DNA from 3 places in the Flavobacterium sp. LK-23 genome. Region 3 is predicted to be linked to each of the others. Evidence: riboswitches for the same ligand, from Rfam matches in the RefSeq annotation. Region 3 holds a riboswitch; each other region holds the start of a gene.
The links. A riboswitch is a leader RNA that binds a small molecule or an ion and turns the genes downstream of it on or off. The one in region 3 is predicted to bind S-adenosylmethionine.

Region 1: another riboswitch for S-adenosylmethionine. It lies ahead of AC3Y25_RS00870 (alpha/beta fold hydrolase); the one in region 3 lies ahead of AC3Y25_RS06035 (redoxin domain-containing protein).
Region 2: another riboswitch for S-adenosylmethionine. It lies ahead of AC3Y25_RS00790 (homocysteine S-methyltransferase family protein); the one in region 3 lies ahead of AC3Y25_RS06035 (redoxin domain-containing protein).

What each region holds. Positions count from the first base shown of each region.
Region 1 is NZ_JBYUVT010000001.1:217,564-219,833, forward strand. It holds gene thrA (bifunctional aspartate kinase/homoserine dehydrogenase I) at 1-437, opposite strand, end outside; gene AC3Y25_RS00870 (alpha/beta fold hydrolase) at 439-1,422, opposite strand; SAM riboswitch class I at 1,500-1,607, opposite strand; gene AC3Y25_RS00875 (hypothetical protein) at 1,798-1,998, opposite strand.
Region 2 is NZ_JBYUVT010000001.1:199,786-202,055, forward strand. It holds gene AC3Y25_RS00785 (hypothetical protein) at 1-44, opposite strand, end outside; gene AC3Y25_RS00790 (homocysteine S-methyltransferase family protein) at 67-1,071, opposite strand; SAM riboswitch class I at 1,407-1,523, opposite strand; gene AC3Y25_RS00795 (NAD(P)/FAD-dependent oxidoreductase) at 2,034-2,270, opposite strand, start outside.
Region 3 is NZ_JBYUVT010000003.1:84,901-87,170, reverse strand. It holds gene AC3Y25_RS06040 (response regulator) at 1-258, shown strand, start outside; SAM riboswitch class I at 475-575, shown strand; gene AC3Y25_RS06035 (redoxin domain-containing protein) at 815-1,807, shown strand; gene AC3Y25_RS06030 (aminotransferase class V-fold PLP-dependent enzyme) at 1,891-2,270, shown strand, end outside.

The DNA of each region.
Region 1 (2,270 bases), on a different contig from region 3:
TTAGAATCGGTTTTCAACAATTCTCTTGTATCTACAAAATTGGCTGGAATTCCTTTTTCCAATAAAATAGCTGTTAATAATTTAGCCGAAAGCAATTCTCCTTTAGACAAAATCTGATCTTTGATTTTCTTGCTGTAATCGCCAATTAAACTTACCCCTTCAAAAAGTTTGTCTAAGACACCAAATTCTTCCGATAAATCTACATTCGGATAATCTGATATTTGATATTTTTTAAAATTCTCTAATAATTCTTTGTAACTGCCGTTTTTAGCAGCAATGCTCAAAATAAACTCTAATTCGTCTGTAGCATTTCCGCGTGCAGAAACTACAACGGCAATTTTTTCACCTTGACTTACTTTATCAGAAATGATTGAAACAACTTTGTTAAGTCCTTCTCCGTTTGCTAACGATTTACCTCCAAATTTTAATACTTTCATTTTATTTCTTTATTGTTTCTGCCTTAAAAATATCGCTAAGTAAATGATCTAATTGTTTGTACTCGATTAAAAAAGCGTCATGTCCGTGAACCGAATCAATTTCGCTGTAGAAAACATTATCTTTAAATTTCTTCAATTCTTCGTAGGTTTCTACGTTCTCCTTAGCTGTAAAAAACAAATCCGAATTGATTCCGATAATATGAATTGAAGCTTTTGTTTTAGACAATAAATTTTCAAAACTTTCACTATTTCTAGTAATATCAATTGTTTTAAGCAACTGATTCATTAATTTATAAGAAGACAATTGGAATCTTTTCTGCAATTTTTTCCCGTGATGCGCCAGCCAACTTTCTATATTAAAAATCAAAAGGTCTTGATTGATTGTACGCTGAAATTTTTCTTTGAAAGATTCTGGCGAACGGTAACAAAGCATTGCATGTATTCTGGCGTCTTCAATTGGCTTCGAAGAATTATTCAGAATTTGCTCTTGTAAAAAGCAATTTGCAATAAGCCAATCAGTAGATTTCCAATCACTCGCAATCGGAATAAGGTTTTCTGTAATATTTGGCGCTAATGCTAAAATTTCCCAAGCAATTCCGCCACCAACAGAACCTCCAATAACCGCAAAAAGCTTTTCGATATTTAGAGTTTTTACACCTTCGATAAAGATTTTGGCAATGTCTCTCGCTGTAAAATCTAAATAGTTGTCAATTAAAAAAGAATTGCTTCCGTTTCCTGGAATATCGAAAGCTAGAATGGCATAAACATCAGTATCAATGGTTTTACCTTTACCAATCAAGTCATTCCACCAGCCATTTTCGCCAGTAACTTGCGAATTTCCAGTTAAAGCATGATTAACCAAAACAATAGGCGCGCTGTGCAAAGGTTGTCCTGCCAGCGTAAAACTTAATGGTATAGAATGATAAGTTGCACCACTTTCTGTGATGAAATCTTGAATTATAATGGGATTTGGTATATTTTCCAATTTCAAATCTGTTGTATTATTGATTTGTATATGGAAATATTAGAAAGAAAAACTAGGTTTAACTAGAAAAAATCTTGTTGTTATCTTTCCACGTTTGGCGTGGTAGAATGTAGCACCTTCTTCGTTTTACCGAAGGGTTGCTAAGGCTTCATCGGGTCTAATCCCTCGTCCTTTCTTTATAACATTTCAATACGTGTTTGAACTTAACGAGTGCAAATTAACTACTAATTTCGCTAACAAACAAATTTTATCTAAAAGTGTTTGTTAAATTTCTGTGACATACTTTAGCAAAAACTATTATACGCAAAAATTTACCGAACAAAAATGCCCAGTAAAATTAAGCAGGTTTTCACCTAGTTTATGATGCTTTTCCGTTTAGATAAAAAGCGTTTCATTTTCTTTTGAATACATCAAAAACAATAAAGAATTTGGTGCTTTTTTCTCAGCACTTTTATCTTCCTCTGTCATTCCGAATCTTGGGTGAGCCAATTCGTTTGTTGGCGGTGGATTACTATTTTTTGTCCTTCTATTTTTCAATTTAGAAATTTTTTCTGCGAAGTAGTTCAATTTGCTCATGATATTAAGTTTTAGTTAAGTTGTGTTTTATAATCTTTATTTCTCGTTTATCTTTTTGTTAATTCGTTTTACCGAATAAAAAAACCCTTTTGGATTTTTAGATACCAAAAGGGTTTAAGTTTTTACACTCATGTATGCTTTTAGTATCAACAGACGTATGCGCAAATAAGCGCGACAGTAAACATCTTGTTCATCTGTAAGGATTTATTCATCTGTGATTTATATTGTATTTTAAAATTTTGCATTTCTGTTAAATTAAAAAGCCTCCTAAT
Region 2 (2,270 bases), on a different contig from region 3:
AAAGTTGAAAGAAAAACTAATAAAACCAGATATTTAAATTTCATATTTAATATTTCAAAAATTAGACTATACAGTTACTGGTGCCACTCTAGGCTTATAATCCTTCGCAACTTCAGCCATTAATCTAATATGATCTGGAGTTGTACCACAACAACCGCCAATAATATTGATTAAATTATCATCTAAATATTCTTTAATGAAAGCCTGAGTTTGTTCTGGCGTTTCATCATATTGTCCAAAAGCGTTTGGCAATCCTGCGTTTGGATGCGCCGAAACATTAAAACTTGTATTATGTGCTAATGTTTTTAAGTATGGTTTCAACAAATCGGCCCCAAGAGCGCAATTGAATCCTACACTTAATAACGGAATATGCGAAACTGAAATCAAAAACGCTTCTACAGTTTGTCCAGAAAGTGTTCTTCCAGACGCATCTGTAATTGTTCCCGAAACCATGATTGGAATATCGATGTTTCGTTCTTCTTTTACTTCTTCAATTGCGAAAAGTGCTGCTTTTGCATTCAGTGTATCGAAAATCGTTTCTACTAAAAGTAAATCGCATCCACCATCCATTAAAGCTTCTGCTTGTTGTTTGTAAGCAATTCGCAAATCGTCAAAAGTTACGGCTCTGTAACCTGGATCGTTTACATCTGGAGACATACTTGCTGTACGGTTTGTCGGTCCGATTGAACCGGCTACAAAACGTGGTTTTTCCGGTTTTTTTGCAGTAAACTCATCGGCTACTTGTCTTGCAATTTTTGCCGATTCGTAGTTTAACTCGTAAACCAAATCTTCCATATGATAATCGGCCATACCGATTGTCGTTCCAGAGAAAGTATTGGTTTCTACAATGTCAGCACCAGCTTCGTAATAAGCGGCATGAACATCGCGGATTGCTTGTGGTTGTGTTAGGGATAGTAAATCGTTGTTTCCTTTTAACGGATGCGGGAAATCTTTGAAACGCTCTCCTCTGAAATCTTCTTCGGAGAAATTATAGCGCTGCAACATTGTTCCCATTGCTCCATCTAGGATTAGGATATTCTTTTTTATTGCTTCTTGAATTGTAATTGCCATGTTTTTTTGTTTTAGCTGCTAAGACGCTAAGGTTCTAAGATGCTAAGTTTTTTTTATTATGATTGTGAAGTTTAAACCTAACAGGTTTTAAAAACCTGTTAGGTTTGCTTCGGATATTTTTTTCACATTAATTCCAAAAGTGCACTATTGCTGGCTCCTTAGCCCCGATTGAAGTGGAAATTATTTTGTCCGCCGCGGCGGACAAAATGATTGCAACGAAAAGCGGGAACTATTGACTGCAAAAATGCGCCAATGATTCGCTCCTGATACAGAATCTGTTTCAGTAAATATTATATGTTATCGAGAAAAGTTTTGAGAAATACGAGTATGTATTTGTGTTATCTATCTTTAATACTGGAAAATGTCGTATAAAGTAGAATTTAGCACCTTCTTTATGATAAAGGGTTGCTAAGGTTTCATCGGGTCTATCCCTCCGCCTTTCGTGATAACTGACAATAATTTTAAGAACAGTGCAAAGGTATGAAATAGGGTTTCTATTTGCAAATGTTTTTTTTGAAGTTGCTGAGAGGCTAAGATACTGAGATTCTAAGTTTTTATCTTTTACGTGATTTAGCTCCAGAGGAGCATAATATTTATAGAAAAAAGACAAGCACAACACAAGAGCTCCAGCGGAGCGAAATATATTTCGCTCCGCTGAGCTCTTGCCCAAACGAATAATTTCTTTTCTATAAATATGTCATCCCTCTGGGATTAATAAAAAAGCTAAACCTGTTTTTCTAATATAGCCCGTGGTTTCAACCACGGGAAACGTATTGTGATAATCTGTTTTGTTTTGTTATCATGTAAATTGATTGTGCGTTGTGTCTATACGTTGTGTTCCAGTGGTTGAAACCACTGGCTATGTTTGAATATGTTTTATAAAAAAAAGCTCAAACTTTAAAAAAGTTTGAGCTTTTTTTTTATAAAATCTTAGTGTCTTAGAAACTAAGAATCTTAGCAACTTAAACAATCGCTTTCACAACTGCTTTTGGAGCTTCTTTACGTGTTCCGTCGAAACCGTCTACTCCTGAAACTGTTGTATATTTCAATACGTATTTTTTACCTGGATTGATGATTCCGTATGCAGCCTGGCACATTAAAGTTGCTTCGTGGAAACCACAAAGGATCAACTTTAATTTTCCTGGGTATGTATTTACGTCTCCAATAGCGAAGATTCCCGGAATGTTAGTTTGGTAATC
Region 3 (2,270 bases):
TGGGAATGTCTGAAGCAATTAAAATCGGAAGAACGTTATAAAGATATTCCTGTAATTATGATTTCTACTTCTTCGTACAGAAATGATATGGATACGGCTGCCAATCTTGGAGCAGTCTGCTATTTTGTAAAACCAAATAATTTTGACGACTTAAAACAGGTTTTGAGATTAATTACTTCAAACCTTGAAAATGGGCTAAAAGAAGCTTTTTCAAATCTTGAAAATAATAAATATTTACATGTCTTTTGTGCAGAATGAAACTGTGTTTTCTTTTTTTGAAAAGTAAAACGTATGAATTTATTTTATAAAAAAAGCATTTGCCAAAAAGTATATTTTGTTTTAATGTGTTGATTTTTAAAATTTTAAATTGTACTAAATGATCTTTTTAATAAAAAAAGTAAAAAAAAGCATTTTAAACTTGACTAATTCGGTAGAATTAATATATATTTGTATCACAGAAAATTTATATAATGATACTTATCCAGAAAGACTGAGGGAATAGGCCCATTGAAGTCTTAGCAACCTGTTGCCGAATAAGGTGCTAAATCCTTCCGCTGTGTGCGGGTAGATAAGAAAGATTTCTCCGTAAATCTGTTTAAGATCATCCAATTTAAAATCTTTATTATGAAAGCAGAATACATTTTGTACGCTAGTTATGAACTCTTGAATTCCATTTTTGAAGAAAACAGTTTTGCTTTTTTCTGAAGGCTTAAAGACTAGTTTCTCTCCAATTTCTTTTATAAACAACAATAACGCTAATGATTTTTTTCATTGGCCTGAAATTCTTTTGTCTAATCTTAAAACTAAAAATAAAATGAAAAAAATACTATTAGGTTTTGCTTTGCTTTTTGGAGCTTTTCAAACTCAAGCGCAGGAAAATAATTTACAATTAAAAGGGACTGTTGTCGATACAGTGGCGCAATATGTTTACCTGCAAAAGTTTCACAATAAAATGTTTACTACAATTGATTCGGCAAAAGTAAAAGATGGAAATTTTAGTTTTAAAACAAAAGTAAAAACACCAGAATTATATGGATTGAGCGTCAATACAGAAAGTTCGCCCTTGTATGTTTTTCTTGAAAAAGACCCAATTACAGTAAAACTGAGTCCGAAGAAATATTATACCGCTTCTGTAGTTGAAGGTTCGGCTTCTCAAGATTTGTTCGAAATCTATAAAAAGAGCAAAGATGTAGAAATCAGCAAATTCATAACCGAACAGCCAAAATCTATTGTTTCAGCTTATGTGTTGTACAGAAATTGGTCTTATAGATTAACGCCAGAGCAGATTACACAAAATATTGCTTTGTTGGATAAAAGTCTTCAAAATACCACTTACGTAAAAGAATTAAAAGAACTGGCTATTGTTTTAGATGGATTAGCGGTAGGTAAAAAAGCCCCTGATTTTACAGCCAATGATCCTGACGGAAAGCCAGTTCGACTTTATGATAATTTAAAAGGCGGGTATACTCTAGTTGATTTTTGGGCTTCATGGTGCGGACCATGCCGAAGAGAGAACCCAAATATTGTAGCAGCTTACAAAGAATTTCATGATAAAGGATTCAACATTGTAGGGATTTCTCTAGATAAAAAGAAAGAAAACTGGGTTAAAGGAATTCAAGATGATAATTTAACCTGGACACACGTTTCTGATTTGCTTTTCTGGAACAGTGCTGTTGCTAAATTATATGGTGTAAGAGCTATTCCAGGAAATTATTTAGTGGATTCTAAAGGAATAATCGTTGCGAAAAACCTGCACGGAGAAGAATTACAAGCTACACTAAAAACGCTTTTAGAAAATAAAATTTAATAAAGAACACGCAATCTTGTCATTCCTCGAAATGACAAAAATTGAGAAAGAATACATATTAGTTAATTTAAAATGATAAGGAAATGAATGCGATTGAGCCAACAACAAAACCAACAGAGCCTGAATGTTACTTTTCTAAATTTAGAGAAAATACAGTAGGAATTGATCATACTTTCGAATCGGTTTACGGAGAACAAAATTTAGTGTACGCAGACTGGGTTGCCAGCGGAAGATTATACCATCCGATCGAAGATATAATGCTCAATAAAATTGGTCCAATGATTGCCAATACGCATTCACTTTCAAGTCAGACAGGAAAAACCTCTACTTATGCCTATCAGCATGCAAGGGATATTATTAAAAAATCGGTTAATGCCAATGATTCGGATGTTTTGGTAACGACAGGAAGCGGTATGACAGCAGCTTTATCAAAACTGCAACGCATTATGGCACTTCGAACAAA